3 regions of the Brevibacillus agri genome follow, and region 1 is predicted to be linked to each of the others. Evidence: riboswitches for the same ligand, from Rfam matches in the RefSeq annotation. Region 1 holds a riboswitch; each other region holds the start of a gene.
The links. A riboswitch is a leader RNA that binds a small molecule or an ion and turns the genes downstream of it on or off. The one in region 1 is predicted to bind lysine.
Positions count from the first base shown of each region.

Region 2: it holds a riboswitch for lysine, as region 1 does, so the genes downstream of both, BA6348_RS23175 (amino acid permease) here and BA6348_RS20445 (aspartate kinase) in region 1, are expected to answer to the same signal.
Region 3: it holds a riboswitch for lysine, as region 1 does, so the genes downstream of both, dapD (2,3,4,5-tetrahydropyridine-2,6-dicarboxylate N-acetyltransferase) here and BA6348_RS20445 (aspartate kinase) in region 1, are expected to answer to the same signal.

Region 1 is NZ_CP026363.1:4,174,239-4,180,152, reverse strand. It holds gene BA6348_RS20465 (ABC transporter ATP-binding protein) at 1-315, shown strand, start outside; gene BA6348_RS20460 (ABC transporter ATP-binding protein) at 317-1,030, shown strand; gene BA6348_RS20455 (DUF2164 domain-containing protein) at 1,163-1,414, shown strand; gene uvrC (excinuclease ABC subunit UvrC) at 1,451-3,232, shown strand; lysine riboswitch at 3,319-3,505, shown strand; gene BA6348_RS20445 (aspartate kinase) at 3,750-4,991, shown strand; gene BA6348_RS20440 (DUF2507 domain-containing protein) at 5,119-5,571, opposite strand; gene BA6348_RS20435 (succinate dehydrogenase cytochrome b558 subunit) at 5,897-5,914, shown strand, end outside.
Region 2 is NZ_CP026363.1:4,733,682-4,739,595, forward strand. It holds gene BA6348_RS23150 (hypothetical protein) at 1-84, shown strand, start outside; gene BA6348_RS23155 (alpha/beta fold hydrolase) at 58-801, opposite strand; gene BA6348_RS23160 (inositol monophosphatase family protein) at 1,083-1,514, shown strand; gene BA6348_RS23165 (CGNR zinc finger domain-containing protein) at 1,615-2,172, opposite strand; gene BA6348_RS23170 (hypothetical protein) at 2,369-2,677, shown strand; lysine riboswitch at 2,793-2,979, shown strand; gene BA6348_RS23175 (amino acid permease) at 3,093-4,535, shown strand; gene BA6348_RS23180 (TolC family protein) at 4,729-5,781, shown strand.
Region 3 is NZ_CP026363.1:2,309,293-2,315,206, reverse strand. It holds gene BA6348_RS11615 (N-acetyldiaminopimelate deacetylase) at 1-695, opposite strand, end outside; gene BA6348_RS11610 (aspartate aminotransferase family protein) at 699-1,913, opposite strand; gene dapD (2,3,4,5-tetrahydropyridine-2,6-dicarboxylate N-acetyltransferase) at 1,928-2,638, opposite strand; lysine riboswitch at 2,756-2,945, opposite strand; gene BA6348_RS11600 (flavodoxin) at 3,101-3,544, shown strand; gene BA6348_RS11595 (GNAT family N-acetyltransferase) at 3,647-4,192, shown strand; gene BA6348_RS11590 (EcsC family protein) at 4,193-5,011, opposite strand; gene BA6348_RS11585 (hypothetical protein) at 5,041-5,235, opposite strand; gene BA6348_RS11580 (hypothetical protein) at 5,294-5,914, opposite strand, start outside.

The DNA.
Region 1 (5,914 bases):
ACGCTCGCGTACGGACAGCAGCGCCGTCTGGAAATCGCCAGGGCGCTCGCGACCGAGCCGAAGCTATTGCTTTTGGACGAGCCTGCTGCCGGGATGATCGAGACAGAGACGAAAGCGCTGATGGAACTGGTGCGCAAAATTCGCGATGACGGCACGACCGTCTTGCTGGTCGAGCACGACATGGGGCTGGTCATGAACTTGTGCGAGAAAGTCGTCTGCATCAATTTCGGCGTGAAAATTGCGGACGGAACGCCGGAAGAGGTACAAAACAACCCCGATGTGATCGAGGCATACTTGGGCAAGGAGGAAGAATAGCATGCTGCACGTACAAAACCTTTCGACCTCCTACGGTCAAATCAAGGCGATTCGCGGCATTACGCTGGAAGTGCCGGAAGGAAAGATCGTCTCTCTCATCGGCGCCAACGGAGCAGGCAAAACGACGACGATGCGCACGATCGCCGGCCAACTAAAGCCGGAGGCAGGCAGCATTACGTTTTGCGGGGAGCGCATGGACGGCAAAAAGCCGCACCAGATCGTGAAAAGCGGACTGGCGCTCGTGCCGGAAGGGCGGGCGATCCTCGGCAAAATGACCGTGCTGGAAAACCTCGAAATGGGCGCTTTCCAACGCAACGACACCCAAGGCATCAAGGACGACATGGAAAAAATGATGACCTGGTTTCCGATTTTGAAAGAACGGCTGCCCCAGTTGGGCGGTACGATGTCTGGCGGGCAGCAGCAAATGCTGGCGATTGCCAGAGCTTTGATGTCGCGCCCCAAGCTGCTGCTTTTGGACGAGCCGTCCATGGGACTGGCCCCGATTGTGGTGGCAGACATTTTCAAAGTCATCAAGCAGATTAATGCGGAAGGCACGACGGTGCTGATCGTCGAGCAAAACGTCAAGCAGGCACTGAAAATCGCCGATTACGGCTATGTGCTGGAAGCCGGCCAGATTGTTCTCGACGGGGCGGCTGACGCGCTGTTGAACGATGAGCGCGTCAAAGAAGCGTACTTGGGCGGACGCAAGCATTAAAAGCTGGCTGTCAGAGGAAAACTGTCGCTTTCAGATCGAAGCGGCAGTTTTTTTGCTGCCCGATCCGTGGTACTATGGGAGTAGAACGTATATTCTTATCAGAGGAAAACCATGGAAGGAAGCCAGATGCGGATGCCAACCAAACTGACGAGAGAGCAAACGGAATATCTCGTGTTGCAAGTGCAACGGTATTTTCACGCAGAACACGGCGAGGAGCTGGGCAACCTGGAGACGGAAGAGCTGATCGCCTTCTTTTCCAGAGAGCTCGGGCCGTTTTACTATAACCAGGGCGTACAGGACAGCCGCAAGCTGTTGCTGGAGCGGATGAACGCCCTGGAGGATGAGCTGTACGTCCTGGAACAGCCCGTCATGAAAAAACGCTAAAGCGAAAGCCGTTAAAAGGAAAAAGGAGGTGCAGCCATGAACCGTACCTTGAAAGACAAGCTGGCTGTGCTGCCAGAAAAGCCCGGCTGCTACCTGATGAAAAATGCAAACGGGGAAATTATATACGTCGGAAAAGCCAAGGTGCTGAAAAACCGCGTGCGCTCGTACTTCACCGGAAGCCATAACGGGAAGACGCAGCTTCTGGTCAGCGAGATCGCGGACTTTGAGTATATCGTGGTGTCGTCTGCGATCGAGGCGTTATTGCTGGAGTGCAACCTCATCAAAAAGCACGACCCGCGCTATAACGTCATGCTTCGCGACGACAAAACCTACCCATACATCAAAATTACGAACGAAGCGCAGCCGCGGCTGGAAATTACCCGCAAGGTGCTGAAAGACAAGGCGAAATACTTCGGGCCGTACCCGAATGCAGGCGACGCGTCCGAGGTGAAAAAGCTGCTCGACCGGCTCTATCCTTTGCGCAAATGCCGCAACATGCCCAAGCAGGTATGTTTGTACTACCATTTGGGCCAATGTCTCGCCCCCTGTGTGTACGAGGTTTCGGCTGAAGAAAACCAGCGACTGGTAGATGAGATCAGCCGCTTCCTCGACGGCGGACACGAGCAGATGAAGCAGCAGCTCACGGAAAAAATGCTCCAGGCCGCAGAGGCGATGGAGTTTGAGCGGGCCAAGGAGTTCCGCGATCAGATCAAGAGCATCGAAGCGGTGATGGAGAAGCAGAAAATTACGTTCACCGATACGGTTGACCGCGACATTATCGGCTTTGCCGTGGAAAAAGGCTGGATGTGCATTCAAATTTTTTACATGCGCCAGGGCAAGATGATCGAGCGGCAGACGACCTCCTTCCCTTACTACGGAAACGAGAGCGAGGACTTCATGTCGTACGTCACCCAGTTTTACTACGACAAGCAAAACGCGCTGCCCAAAGAAATTTTGCTGCCGGAGGAAAGCGAGCCGGAGCTGTTGAGTGAATGGCTGGGAGTCAAGGTGTTGACGCCCAAGCGCAGCAAAAAGCGCGAGCTGGTACAGATGGCTTGTGAAAACGCGCGGATCGCCCTGCAGGAAAAGTTCGCCCTGATGTCCAAGGACGACGCGCGGACCGTTCAGGCGGTGCACAACCTGGGGCATGTGCTGGGGATCGGCGTCCCGCACCGGATCGAGGCGTTCGACAACTCCAACATCCAAGGAACCGAGCCTGTGTCGGCGATGATTGTCTTTACGGACGGCCGTCCGGACAAAAAGGAATACCGCAAGTTCAAGATCAAGACAGTCGAAGGGCCGGACGATTACGGCTCCATGCGCGAGGTAATCCGCAGACGGTATTCGCGCTTGCTGAAGGAAAACCAGCCGCTGCCCGACCTGATCGTCATCGACGGGGGCAAAGGGCAGATCAGCGCCGCCATGGACGTGCTGGAAAACGAGCTGGGGCTGTACATCCCGGTCTGCGGCCTGGCCAAAGACGAAAAGCACAAAACCGCGCAGTTGATGTACGGCGATCCGCCGGAGCCGGTGAATCTGAAGCGGGACAGCTACGAGTTTTACTTGCTGCAGCGCATTCAGGACGAGGTGCACCGGTTTGCGATTACGTTTCACCGACAATCCCGGACGAAGACGATGCTCTCCTCCCAGCTCGACGAAATACCGGGCATCGGCGAAAAGCGGCGCAAGCTGTTGTTTACCCATTTTGGCTCGCTGAAAAAAATGCGCGAGGCGACGGTGGAGGATTTCCGGCAGTTGGGGATCGGCGACAAGCTGGCGAAGCAGATTATCGCCCATTTGCGCAAGCTGGAATCGTAACGTTTTTTTCAAAAAGCAATTGAACCGTTCGGATTCCCGTGATATAATGCGTTTCAAACAGAATAGTTAGCCTCACTTCCCTTATGAAGTGAGGTAGAGGCGCGAAAACCAAGAGTACCACCCTGAGATCGGGTATCTGTGAAGGGAGCGGGAAAGGGGAATTCGCCGAAGTGTGGAGGAAAACCCGTAGTTCTCCATGCTGGGTCTGCATTGAACAAGTGCAGAACTGTCATCTGGCTCTTAACCGGCGTCAGATGGAGTGCTATCTCACGGTGTGTCAATGTGAGCGGTGATAGGTGTTGTCCTGTCATGTGCTGCATTGTCCGCGTGTATTGGGAGGGAGGAACCGGTATGTCGAAACAGTAGGCAGCGGCAGGTACTTATTCCTTGTCGGTGCCTTTTTTATAAAGTGACAGGTAAAATTTTCCATAAACGAGTAAGCGAAAACAAGCTAATAAAACGAGAGAAAACGATACATTCTACAAACATTGGATATGAGAAAAGGGAGAGAAGCCGCATGGGGTTGATCGTGCAGAAATACGGAGGCACCTCTGTAGGGACTATTGAGCGAATTTTACGAGTTGCGGACCGAATTATCAGCTACAAAGAAGAAGGGCATGACCTGGTAGTCGTCGTGTCTGCGATGGGCAAATCTACCGACGTCCTGGTAGATATGGCCAAACAGATCAGCGCCTACCCTTCCGAGCGTGAAATGGATATGCTGCTGACCACGGGGGAGCAAGTATCGATCGCATTGCTCGCGATGGCCTTGCATTCCAAAGGCTACGATGCCATTTCTTTGACTGGCTGGCAGGCCGGAGTGACGACAGAAGCGATCCACGGCCGGGCGCGGATCAAGCAAATTGATCCACAGCGCATTCAGGCGGAGCTCGGTCGAGGCCGCGTCGTGATTGTGGCAGGGTTCCAAGGTCTTAGCGACGAAGGAGAAATTACAACGCTCGGCCGCGGTGGATCGGATACATCGGCGGTTACGCTGGCAGCCAGCCTGAATGCTGACAAATGCGAGATTTTTACAGACGTTTCTGGCGTTTACACGGCCGACCCGCGCATGGTGCCGGCAGCAAGCAAGCTGAATACGATCTCGTATGATGAAATGCTGGAGCTTGCCAATCTCGGCGCAGGCGTCCTGCATCCGCGTTCGGTGGAGGCTGCGAAAAAATACAAGGTACGGCTGGTGGTCCGCTCCAGCTTTACTGCCGAAGAGGGTACGTACGTTGAGGAGGTTGCCAACATGGAAACAGGAAGAGTAGTAAGTGGAGTCGCGCATGACGAAGATGTCGCCAAAGTTACGGTTGTCGGGATGCCTGCAAAGGTGGGGACTCTTTCCCGCCTGTTCAATACACTCGCAGACAACCAGGTGAACGTCGACATCATCATTCAAAGCTCCTACGATGCCGCTGTCACGAACATTTCGTTTACGGTCGCGGCAGATGACTTGAAAAAGGCGCTGGATACGCTGGAAAACAACAAAGCGGAGCTGGGCTTCGAAAAAGTCGACTTCGAGCAAAACTTGACCAAAGTGTCCATCGTCGGCTCCGGCATGGTGAACAATCCGGGGGTTGCCGCTGAGATGTTCCGCGTTTTGGCTGAAAAAGAAATTTCTATTAAAATGGTTTCGACGTCGGACATCAAAGTGTCCTGCGTTATTCCTGCTGGCCAAACCGAGCTTGCCGTTCGCAGCCTGCATACGGCATACGGACTTGATGTGGCGGAAACAGCAGTCGTGCACGGCTTATAAGAAGCAAATGCTCCCTCGCCCGCTGGCAGAGGGGGCATCTTTTTGAATGATTCGCGAGTGCGGGTTCCCGCTGCCTTTTGCAATGACAAAAGTATGGCAGTATCCCGCACGAAGGCGAACGGCTTGTTTATTTTTGCGTCCGCACCTTGATAAGAATGCGGGACGAGCTTTCGATCTCCAGTTGTGCGGACGTGTCCTTGCCCTTCCACTGCTCGATGCTGCCGGCGATGATTCCGGCTTCCAGTGACAAGGCGCGGCTGAGCCGCTCGGGCGTTTGGTAGTTGTAGATAGTGTGCGAGAGCTTGTAGACGATCGCGTCTGCCGTTTCTTCCACGAGATCGAGCTGTCCCAGCCCAAGGCGGATAAAAGGGAGAATCGGGCCCGTGGAAGACTGAACCGGAATTTTCCGGCCGATGTCTTTGCCCAGCCAGTACAATATCGGGCTTTCGCTGTCTCCCAATAAGGCGTTCGTCAATGTTTCGCGGAGCAGATGGTAGCCGAGATAAGGCATGTGCATGCGTTCGGCCACCGGAATCGTGTGGGGCGGCAACAGGGCTGCCAACTGATCGGTATCTTTCATCTCGCTTCCCTCCTGTCTGTACTAGATTATGAGAGGGAGGCTTGCTTCATGACCGATTAAGAGAAAAAATAGTGAAACTAAACAAAGTTATTCTATCAATGTATTTAGTCTACTGATTGTCTTGACGCTATGTGTCGACAAGAGTACAATTGGATTTGGTCAAAGTTTTGCCCAACTTTTTTTCGTATTTTGACACATTCCGACAAAGTTAGGCGTGGAGAGAGCTAACGGTTTTTTGGCATGTCTAATGGGTCAGGCAATGGGTTAGGATATGGGAGAAAGGTCCATAAAAGAGCGCTACATACACTGAAAGGGGGACCATTGTATGGCGAAAGGCCATAGC
Region 2 (5,914 bases), 560 kb from region 1:
CTGCTGTTGCCATCCGAAAACATCCGCATCACCGGCGTCGTATCTGGCATCGTCTCGCTAACGGGCAATGACGTCGGTCAGTAGCCAGTCCTTGATCGCCGCCACGGTCTGCTGCCACTGCTCCTGGGGAGTGATGGCGGCAGGCTGGTCGCCCTCCTGCGCCCCGTAGCTTCCGAACTGCGCATGATTGCCGCCCTCGATCGACATGTACACCGTGCGCTCAGGCAAAAATTGCTTGTTCTCTTCGTATTTTTTCCGGTCGATGACTCCATCCCGCGAGCCGAGCAGCGACAGCACGGGGACATCCGCTTCCTTCAAATCCCCGCGCTTGTCTGGATACGCCCCCAGGAAAATGACGCCGTCAATCCGCTCGAGCTGGCTGGCTGCGTATCTGGCTGCCATCGCGCCGCCGAGAGAGTGCCCGCCGATGACGAACGACTGCTGCGGATACGCTTTTAACACTTGATTGGCCCGCTCGACGTCGGTGATCGCCAAATTCAGCGGCATCCGCGCGATGAATACCCGATAGCCGGAACCAGCCAGGGTGCGTGCGAGCGGCGCATAACTCTCTGGCGTGACCAGAGCGCCCGGATACAAAATCAAGCCAGGCTCACGCGCTTCCCCACCTTCAAAAGCAATCCAGTCGCCCGTGTCGATCACCGTGATCCCTTCGCCTCCCTGCATCGCGTCTTTTGCCGCCTGATCGGGCTGATACGGCCGCAAATACCAGATCGCTGTACAAGCTCCGGCGAGCAACAGCAAGACCAGCACCCTCCACCATCGTTTCCGTTTCCGACTCATTCCGCCACCTCGCTTCCGTTCCCTTGTTGCTTGCTTCTTATTATGTCTCAATCTTCCTTTCCATGTGCGCCATTTGCCCATTCCCGTCAAAAAGCGTGCACATGTATTGACGGCAACCCGTTTTATTAGTAGTACTTTTACATACCACTAATAAAAATCGTGTCGTTTGCCCTTGGCTGAACAGCTTTCAAACCAATGGGCCAGACCGCTCTTGAACGCGGAACGTGCGCTGTCGATGCGCCGAAGGACACGATCCAAACAAGAAAGGTTGGGGAACCGTTATGAAGCAAGACGATGTGTTGTACTGCGAAGCTTTGCTGCGAAAAGTCGGCCAGAGGCTGTTTGCCGAATTTGCGCAGGAGCCAGCCTGCACGAGCAAGCAAGCGATGAACGAACGTTTTCACGCCTTAAATCCGCAAGCAGAAGAGCTGCTCCGGCACGGTTTGGCGGAGCGCTTTCCCGCGTATCGCTGGTCCGATGCAGAATTTGATGCCTCCCTGCAAAAACAGCCGGAATACTCGACCCCGTACTGGATTTGCGATGCCATCGACGGAGCCGTCTACTTTTTGCAAGGCATGCCGATGTGGGCCGTCTCTCTCTGCCTCGTCCGCGACGGTCAGACGGCCGTTTCCTTTGTGTACGACCCTTGCCGGGATGAGATGTTTACTGCCATTGCAAGACAGGGCGCTTTTTTTGAATGGCAGCAAAATTAGCGTCTCGGCCAAAACAGCGCTGTCCGAATCCGTCCTGGGCACGCTGTTTGCGTCCTCGGAACCGATGAATCTCTCCGTCGGCAAGCTTACGGCCGATTCCTTACTTTTTCTCCTTTTGCCGCTCCCGAAAACGGCGCACCTTCATGAGATTGCCGCACATTTTGTCATCGCACCAGCGGCGTACCCGATTGCGGCTTTCATCGTAAAACACCCATCGGCAGTCCTCGTTGTCGCAAATCTTGATGCGCTGCACGTGCTCAGGAAGCAGCAGCGTGGCAAAGGAAGCCGCGATGCGGGCCATCACCAGCTCCCAGCCGCTGGAGGCGCTGACCAGCTCCTGCTCATACCCGCTCTCCTTGCCCGCAGAGATGACGCGAACGTGAAAAGGCGCCTTCGCGAGCGTCTGATTCAGCTCCTCCAGTTCCTCCTGCCGCAACGCTTCCCCGCGCACGACCCGCTCCAGCAGACTGCGCATATATTCGCGCAAACGCAACAGCGCCACTGCACTCGCCTCATCAATAGGCAATGGGGCGTGCAAAGCGTATTCCCGCAAAAGCTGCTCCAGCCATTCCTGCTTCGCCAGCCGATTTTCCCTGCGGCCAGACCCGCGCCAATCGCGCCAATCACTGTTTAAAAAATCAATGCACAGCCAGTTCACTCCACTCTTCCCCCATCTGCTTTTCGTTTCTTTTGCTTCTTGTATGCTCAGCCTGTGTATGGTATTCTCTATCCGTAACCAACATAAAATATTTAGGTGGTTACAAGCTGCTTCTTATTGCCATTATAACGTTTCACCAATCTGTTTGACAGACGAGGAGGAACCACATGAATCGGATGGAACTGCTTGTTCACGAATGGGAATGCACGTCGGCACGGAATTTATCAATACCGCCGAGACGAACGACGACACGTTCCAGCCTTCGGGATCGCCCGACGACGAAGCAGCCTGGCAGGCCACCGTACAGCGGATGGAAACCGTCCATCGCCAAATTCATGAAAAGCTCGTCGCTCTGTCAGACGAAGCGTTCGACCAGCCGCTTCCGAGCATCCCTGCCGGGCAAAGCGTGATGAGCATTATTTTGCACGACGCTTTTCACACAGGGCAAATCGTGCAGATCCGCAAGTTGCAAGGCTCCTGGCCTGCACGCCGATCCTTTTTGTAGCAAAACCGCTCCATGCCAATATTTTGCAGCGCAACTTTTTTCGTTGATAAATAACCGTCAATCTTATATAGTTGATAAATAAATCAATTTCATACATGTTATCCTCATCATTCACGGTGAGGGTAGAGGTCGCGGCTTTTATGTCATCCTGTACGAGATTCAGAAGAAATCAATGACTCCAGGAAAGGGAAAAGCCGCCGAAGCTCATGGCGTATCTCTGTGCGCATGGGCTGGGGCTGTACCCGAAAGGGACAGAACTGTCACGTTTGCTTGCCGGGCAAACGTGGTGTGCTATCTTCAGTGAAGGCTTGGTGGGGATTGGATCATACCGCCCTGTGCCGTTTTTTGGCTATTGGCGGTTTTTTCTTTTCCGACCGACCTTCTCAAATTTTTAGAAAGGTCGTGCAAGCAGCATATGTCACAGAATCAACTGCAACGTGGTTTGAAAGCCCGCCATCTGACGATGATCGCCATCGGCGGCTCCATCGGGACGGGCCTGTTCCTGGCAAGTGGAGGCTCGATTCACGAGGCCGGACCGGGCGGAGCCTTGGTCGCCTACATCGCCATCAGCATCATGGTTTACTTTTTGATGACCAGCCTGGGGGAAATGGCTGCCTTCATGCCTGTATCCGGCTCGTTTTCTACGTACGCCACCAAATTCGTCGATCCGTCCCTCGGCTTTGCGCTGGGCTGGAATTACTGGTACAACTGGGCGATTACGATTGCCGTCGAGCTATCTGCCGCGGCGCTGATTATGAAATACTGGTTCCCGGATACTCCCGCCATTTTGTGGAGTACCCTGTTCCTCTGCCTGATGGTTGCTCTGAATTTGTTGTCTGTCAAAAGCTACGGCGAATCCGAATACTGGTTTGCCTTGATTAAAGTCATGACGGTCATCGTCTTTATCGTGATCGGTGTCCTGATGATTTTCGGCATCATGGGCGGCGAAGCAGTCGGCTTCCAAAACTTCACCAAAGGCGACGCGCCATTCAACGGCGGCTTCATGGCCCTTCTCGGTGTGTTCATGATTGCCGGGTTCTCGTTCCAGGGAACTGAGCTGGTCGGTGTGGCCGCCGGGGAGAGCGAAGACCCTGCCCGCAACATCCCGAAAGCGATTCGCCAGATTTTTTGGCGCATCTTGCTGTTCTATATTTTCGCGATCCTGATTATCGGGCTGCTCGTACCGTACGACAATCCGAATCTAATTAGCGGAGATATTACGGATATTGCCATCAGTCCGTTTACGATCGTGTTTGAAAAAGCAGGCTTTGCCTTTGCCGCCTCCGTAATGAACGCAGTAATCCTCACGTCCGTTCTGTCAGCCGGGAACTCGGGCATGTACGCATCCACCCGTATGCTGTGGACGCTGGCGAAGGAAGGCAAAGCGCCCAAATGGTTTGCCAAAGTGACGCGCAATGGCGTTCCCGTCAATGCCCTCATCATGACAGCGGCCATCGGTGCCCTGGCGTTTTTGTCCTCGCTGTTCGGCGATGGCGAAGTGTACGTGTGGCTGTTGAACGCTTCCGGCATGTCCGGGTTCATCGCCTGGCTGGGAATCGCCGTCAGCCATTACCGCTTCCGCAAAGCTTACTTGGCGCAAGGCCGCGATCTGCGCGATTTGCCGTACCGGGCGAAGCTGTTCCCGTTTGGCCCGATCTTCGCCTTCATCATTTGCTGCATCGTCATCATCGGCCAAAACTACTCCGCGTTCATCGGCGGAGAAATCGACTGGAACGGCGTTTTCGTCTCCTACATCGGACTGCCGCTGTTTTTGATCGTCTGGCTGGTTTACAAATACACGAAAAAAAGCAAGCTGGTACCACTGAACAAAGTCGATCTCAGCATGGACGAAAAATAAAAATAGCGTTGCAACAACTCTCTACAAGATTCCCTCGTCGCAGGGAATCTTTTTTTTGGCGCAAACTATATTTCCTATCACATTTTCATATTTCGTATTGACGAATAACGCATGGAAATATATACTGTTCATGAAATTTGATAATGATAATCGTTATCATTATATTTTCTTACTTTTTATAGGAGGTAGCATAATGAAATCCAGGTTGTCCAAGCACATTTACAGCACCACGCTGGTTGCCGCGCTGTTGGCAGGCAATGCTCATCTCGCTCTGGCGGAAGAACCTCTCGTCGCAGCAGCGGAACAGACCCAAATCGTTCCCTTGTCCCTCGACCATGCCGTAGAGCAGGCACTGAAAAACGACGTTGATCTGGAACTGCTGCGGCTGACGTATGACAACACCCGCTACGAAACCCTCATGACGCTGCGCGATAAGGCCGCCATCAAGAAAGATGACATCAATACTCTGGATGAAGCAAAGAAAAAATACGAAGAAACAGCCAAGGCGCAAAAAACATTGCTCGTAGACGAGGCATCCTATAACGCTTCGAAAATCAGCTTGCAAATGCAAGTACAAAAAGCGTACTTTGAAGCGCGGGCGCTCGAAGAAAAAATCAAGCTGCAAAAGAACAGCATCAGACGCCAAACCTGGGCCCAGGACAGCGCTGCGAAAGAAAAGCTGTCCGAGCTGGAAAACAGCTTCAAGCAAGCATTAACCAAGCTCAATGAATTGCTGAACGAAAAAAGGGACAGACAATGGCTGCTGGAAACCAGCAAACTCTCCTATACCCCGCTGCCAACGCTGGAAGAAACCAAAGCTCTCGCCTACCAAAAACGCCCTGACATGGTGAAAGCGGAAGCAGAGAGAGCGTTTGCCCAGGTAAAAGTGGACTACACCTCCGAGTACGCCGCTATCAGCACATACAAAGGAAGAATCGCACTCAACGAATTGCGCAAAGCTGAGCTGCTGCTGCAAAAGCTCAAGCAAAAAGTCGATCAGGAAGTGAGCGACGCCTACGAAAAAGCGGTCGCAGCAAAAAAAGCGCTGGATGAAAGCACCGCCGCAAAAGACGAAGCATGGAAAACTTATCACGCCACACTCACCGATTATGCGAACAAAAAAGTATCTCTGAACGACCAGATCGAAACAGAAGCTGAATTGTTTGATTCTGAAACAAAAGCAGCCGATTCTCTCTATCAATACAACATCGCTGTCAGCACCTTGAATCAATCGGTTGGCCTTTAATATTTCGCGTTACGAAATATTCGATCTCATTTTTCCTTCCTTTTTCCAAGCTTTACGCCAGCTTTGACAGGCGTCTTTTCAAGGCCAAGCTGCCTTTATATAAATCAAAGAAGCAGTCGTCAGCCTGCAGTCG
Region 3 (5,914 bases), 1.9 Mb from region 1:
CCCTCAAGCTTGCCGATGGTCACGACAGCGGAATCGAGCGGATCGACGTTGCGCGCCACAATCGTCTGGAGCTGTGTGATGAGATGGCTGCCTGCGACCACCATGTCGTTTGCTTTGTGCGGAAAAGCTGCGTGCCCGCCTTTTCCGACCAAATCAATGTACAGCTCGGACGTGTTGGCAAACAAAATGCCCGGCTTGGTGGCAATGTAGCCGACGGGATACTCCGGCGCGATGTGCAGCGCAAAAATGCAATCCGGCCGCCAGGAAGCAAACTCCTCGCTCTCCATCATCGGCTGAGCGCCGCCTGGGCCCTCTTCTGCGGGCTGAAACAGGAACAGCAGGTCATCTGCAATCGGCTGCTCCACAAAATGCGTCACAAGCCCGAGCGCGATAGCCATGTGCATGTCGTGTCCGCACGCGTGCATGTAGCCTTCGTGCAGCGAGCGAAACGGATACGACGTCTCTTCTGCAATCGGCAAGCCGTCCATGTCCGTGCGCCAGGCGATCGTGCGCTTAGGATTCGTCCCCGCGATCCGGACCAAAATCCCGGTGCGCCACGTCTTGATCTGCATGCGCTCCTGCGGGAGACGCTCCAAGTAATCGAGCAAATACTTTTGCGTCTTCACCTCGGCAAAGCCCGGCTCCGGAATTTGGTGCAGGTCGCGCCGAATCTGGGTAAACAGCGATGTCGCCATCGTTTACGCCTCCCCTTTGGCCCCGTGCCGCACAGCGAGTTCCGCTGCAAAGCTGTCCAGGAAAAGGTCGACGTCTTCTTTGGTCAAGGTGAGCGGCGGCAGCAGACGCACGATTGTCTTTTGCGTCACGTCCACGAGAATGCCGCGATCAAGCAATGCCTGCTGCAAACGGCTGACCTCTTCCGGTGCGGCGCTGAGCGGGATGCCGACCATCATGCCTTTGCCGCGGAGCGCCTGCAACTGTTCCGGGAGACGCGCGCGCAGCGATTCGAGGCCCGCCCACAAGTACGCGATCACTTCGTCCACGCTTGCCGCAAAAGCAGGATCGAGCAGCTCATCCAGCACCACGTTGCCGAGAGCCGCCGAAAGCGGCGACGGCGCAAAGGTCGTCCCGTGGTCGCCCGGCTTGAACTGGTTCATCAGCTTCGTTCCGGCAATCACGCCACCGAGCGGAAGCCCTCCGCCTACGCCTTTGGCAAACAAGATCAAATCCGGCGTCACGCCTGCGTGCTGGTAGGCAAACAGCTTACCAGTGCGTCCCATGCCTGTCTGGATTTCGTCCATGGCAAACAGCATGCCTTCCTCCTGGCAAATCGCCGCCACTTCGCGCAAAAACGGCTCCGACAGCGGCACGACCCCTCCAGAGCCGAGCACAGGCTCCATCAGGACAGCGGCCGGCTTCGCGTCGCGGCAAATCGCCCGCAAGCCGTCCGCATCCTCAGGGTCTAGCTCGTACACCGGAAAGTCCGGCTGCGGAAAATCCTGATACACATGGGCCTGTCTGGTCAGCCGCACCGCGCCCAATGTTCTGCCGTGAAAGCTGTTGCGGAGCACGACAATCCCTTCGCGCCCGGCCCCTTCTGCCTTCGTCCATTTGTGGATCATTTTGATCGCGGCTTCGGTCGCTTCCGCACCGGAATTTGTGAAAAACACTTTTCCCGGGATCGTCTGCTCCACCAGCCGCTGGGCCAACCGGATTGCCGGCTGGTTCAAAAATACGTTGGAAATGTGCAGGAAGCGCTCGCCCTGTTCGCGCAGCGCCTGGACGATCCGCGGATGGGAGTGGCCGAGCACATTGACGGCCAGCCCCGTAAACAAATCCAAATACTTTTTGCCCGCTGTGTCGTACAGGTAGTTGCCTTCCCCTTTTTCGATCGCGATCGGCAAGCGTTTGTAGGAAGAGACGATGTATTGTTCATCAAGCGTACGCCAGTCCATGTGAGCTCTCTCCCCTACAGTTGACGTAGCTCCTGCTTGATCTCCGTCTTGGAGCGAGTTTTGTCGTCGATCTGTTTAATCACGCGCGCTGGTGTACCAGCCACCACAACGTATGGCGGCACGTCTTCAATGACGACCGCGCCCGCTGCCACAACCGCGCCTTTTCCTACGCGCACGCCTTCCAGAACCACGGCGTTGGCACCGATTACGACGTCATCTTCCACTACGACTGGCTGCGCGGAAGGCGGCTCGATGACGCCTGCGATGACAGAACCAGCGCCGATATGGCAGTTTTTCCCGATCGTTCCGCGGCCGCCGACGACGACGTTCATGTCGATCATCGTGCCTTCGCCAATCACAGCACCGATGTTGATCGTAGCGCCCATCATGATGACTGCGTTGTTGCCGATCGTCACCTGGTCGCGGATAATCGCGCCTGGCTCGATGCGCGCCTGGATTCCTTTTGTGTCGAGCAACGGAATCGCCGAATTGCGGCGGTCGCTTTCTACTACGTAGTCTTCGATTTTGTCCGCGTTCGCAGCCAGAACCGGCTCGATTTCTTTCCATTCGCCAAACACAACGCCAGTCGTGCCTGTAATGAACGTCTTGGAGCTGGCACCGAAGTCAATGCCCTCCAGATTGCCTTTCACGTATAGTTTCACTGGTGTTTTCTTCTCGCTTTTTTGAATAAACGCGATAATTTCATTGGCATCCATCATGTTCACTGGTACATCCTCCTTTTAATAAAAAGCGTGCCTGTCAACGAGAGCGAACCTCTCCCCTGACTAAAAAAAGCAATGAGTGCATTCGCTATCTCATTGCTTTCCATACTGCCCAAGCAAATCGTAAATAGCGCTCCACAAACAGGCGATTGCCTTTTGTGACAGGATGCTCATTGTTCACGAATCACCCCAGCCGCTGCTATCCGAGGGGAACAGCAACAGCTTCGGCGCTTTAGCCTTTCCCTCTCTTCCCGCCCCCTGGCAGATTACGAAAAGATGTACTCATCTTCGGCGCACCTCTATTTAGACTTCCAATATTATAATTTCATTTTACTCTACCAAAATCAATCACTTGTGGCAACAGCTTTATGGAAAGAAAAATAACTGTTGACAACGAGAATCATTTTCATTATTTTATTTGTGTGAGAATGATTTTCATTATCTTATTTGGAGGGTTTACTTCTTATGAGCCGCATTTTGATGGTGTACGCAAGCATGACAGGAAACACGCAGGAAGTTGCTGAAGCAATTGCCGAAGGGATTCGTTCCACCGGAAAAGACCTGGAGATAAAAGAAGTCATGGATGCCACTGCCAAGGAACTGGAAGACTACGATGCCATTTTGCTCGGTGCCTATACATGGGGCGACGGCGATCTGCCAGACGAGTGCCTGGACTTTTACGAAGAGATGGACGATATTGATTTGAGCGGCAAAAAAGTCGCGGCTTTCGGTTCCTGCGACTCCGCTTACGAGCATGTGGGCGCTGCTGTAGATATTTTGCTGAAAAAAGCGAGCGAGCGCGGAGCGGAAACTCCACTCGAAGGTCTGAAAATCGAGCTGTCTCCTAACGCAAAAGAAGTAGAGATTTGCAAACAGTTTGGCGTTTCCTTCTCCGAGCTGCTCGGCTAAGACTAGCGCCGGAAAAGAAGTTGTCCAAAAAAATCCTTTTCAAGCAAGCGCTGTCATGATAAAATGTCGATCCATCTTTTCTCAAGAAGGAGGATTGATATCATGACGTTACATACGCATACGGTCTACTTGCGACCACTGCAAGCAAATGACGCAGCCGAGCTTCTGAAGCTTCGGCTGCGTAATCATGCCTTCCTGCAACCGTTCGAGCCGCTCCGCTCCGCCGCCTTCCTGACGCTGAGCGGTCAAGAGTCGCAAATTGCGCAAGCGGAGCAAGACTTTGCAGCAGGGACCGCCTTCGCCTTTGGCGTGTTTTTGCGCGACACGGACGAAATGATCGGCCGCGTCGCTCTGTCAAACGTCGTGCGCGGCGCCTGGCAAAACGCGACCATCGGCTACTTCATGGATGAAGCCTGCAACGGCAAAGGCTACACCACTGCGGCCGTACGGCTTGCGCTCACGTACGCCTTCCAGGAAGCCGGGCTGCACCGGGTACAGGCCGCTGTCATGCCCCGCAATACTCCCTCCATCCGCGTGTTGGAGAAAAACGGCTTTCGCCACGAAGGGTTGTCCTTGCGCTATTTGCAAATCAACGGCGTGTGGGAAGATCACCTCCTATTTGCGATCACGGCAGAGGACTGGAGCTAATCATTCCTCTTTGTTTTGCTCCACGCGCAATCGCTCCAGGATTCGCCGCTTGCGGTACAGCATTCGCCCCGCTTCGGCGACATCCTGGACGGTTGAGCGATTCAAGTACGCCCCGAACAGGATGCCTGCAATCGGCACCATCTGAAACAGCTTTTTCCAGCCAAAATTTTCCGTGTACGTCACCACGACTTCCCGCCAGCCCTGCAATTGTGCCATGACGTCTTTTTGCGCAGCAGGCTCGTCAAAGCGCGACAGCTCAGCCAGTATCGCCTTTTTGCCGACGATATCGGAAGAAGCGAACTGCAGGCATTTGACCACGAACAGCCGCTCCCGCTTGTCCTCCGGGCGATAGCCGTAGCATAGCGCCATTTCTTGCAGCACTTTCAGCGACGTGCCGAGCAGCAACGGAATATCAAGCGCCAGCGTAAAAATGCCGCCGATGCCTGTCGTTGCGCCCTGTACCGTGGCAAAGGTCGCGCGCGATTCTTTCAGCTCGCGGGCAATCTCATCCATGAGGACGAGCGGTGCCCCTGCGACTTCTGCGGTCTGCGGAATGCCCGCGCCATCCCTTTCCAAGCGGGGAGCGAACTTGCTGTAAATCGCCGTATCCTGAACGAGATACGTTCCCCCTGTTTCCAGAAACGCGGCCATCTCGTCCACGGCTGTCCCCAGCTTTTCCCGGACGAAATTCGGCGTCATTTTATCGAGAAAAACGAACGGAAGCCTGCCGAGCTTTTCCCAGAACCACAAATCGTTCTGGTCGCGCTCCCATGCCTCCACCTCTTCCAATGCCTGCTGCAAAACCTGTCTCGACTCCATCTGCCGCAATCCCTCCCGGATCATTGCTTCTATGTTTCTTTGCCGCGCTTCCATTGGCATTGGTTGCGAAGCAGCGATTTGATATGCGCCCGCAGCTCCTCTGCCTGGGAAAAACGCGCAAATTCCTCACTGTCTGTTACGATTCCCAGCTTCAAATGTTTCACTTGTCCGTTTTCGACGCAAAAGCCGAACGCTTGCAGAATCGCAATCTGTTCATCCGTCATCTTGCTTGCCCCCCACCTTTGCAAAAACCCCCTTGCCACATGCAAGGGGGTCATCTGTTTATTTGACCTCTACGGTTAAGGTCATCGTTTGATTTCGTTCCGATTCACCCAGCTCTTTGTCGTATTTCTTGTATTTTTGCACGACCGAGCAAGTTTTATTGCGGAATGTGTTCGTTACTTTAACTGTGTAGACGCCAGGCTTGTTCTCGTTGTCTGCGATGATCGCTTTCAAATCGAGCGATTCATCGCCCTCGTCCACGTATTCCTCGTCCGTGTTCGGCTTCAGGCTTGCAATCTCTTTTCCTTCATAGAACACCTGAATCGCGTTTGCCGAGGAAATGGTTGCTCCGATGTACTCCTGGCGGGTGCCGATTGGCGTTTCGCCGTACGTCCAGACGAGATTCGGCATGTAGTAGGTGATCATGTCCTTGCCGCTTCCGTCTTTCAGCTTTTTGTTCCCGATCCGCTTCGCATACGTAGACGTCAGCCGAAGCTCGCTCAAGCTGTCCAGTTCCGCCGCCGAGCTGACTCTGACGGTTTGCCCATCGCGATATTCGTTGCCGCGACTGTTTTTCAAAAGAATCGGCCCTGGTGAGGGTGCCAGTCCTGCTTCATTTTTGGCGCAAACAGGGGCGGACGGGATCGGACGGGTGTCCTCTACGACCTGAATGTAGCCGCA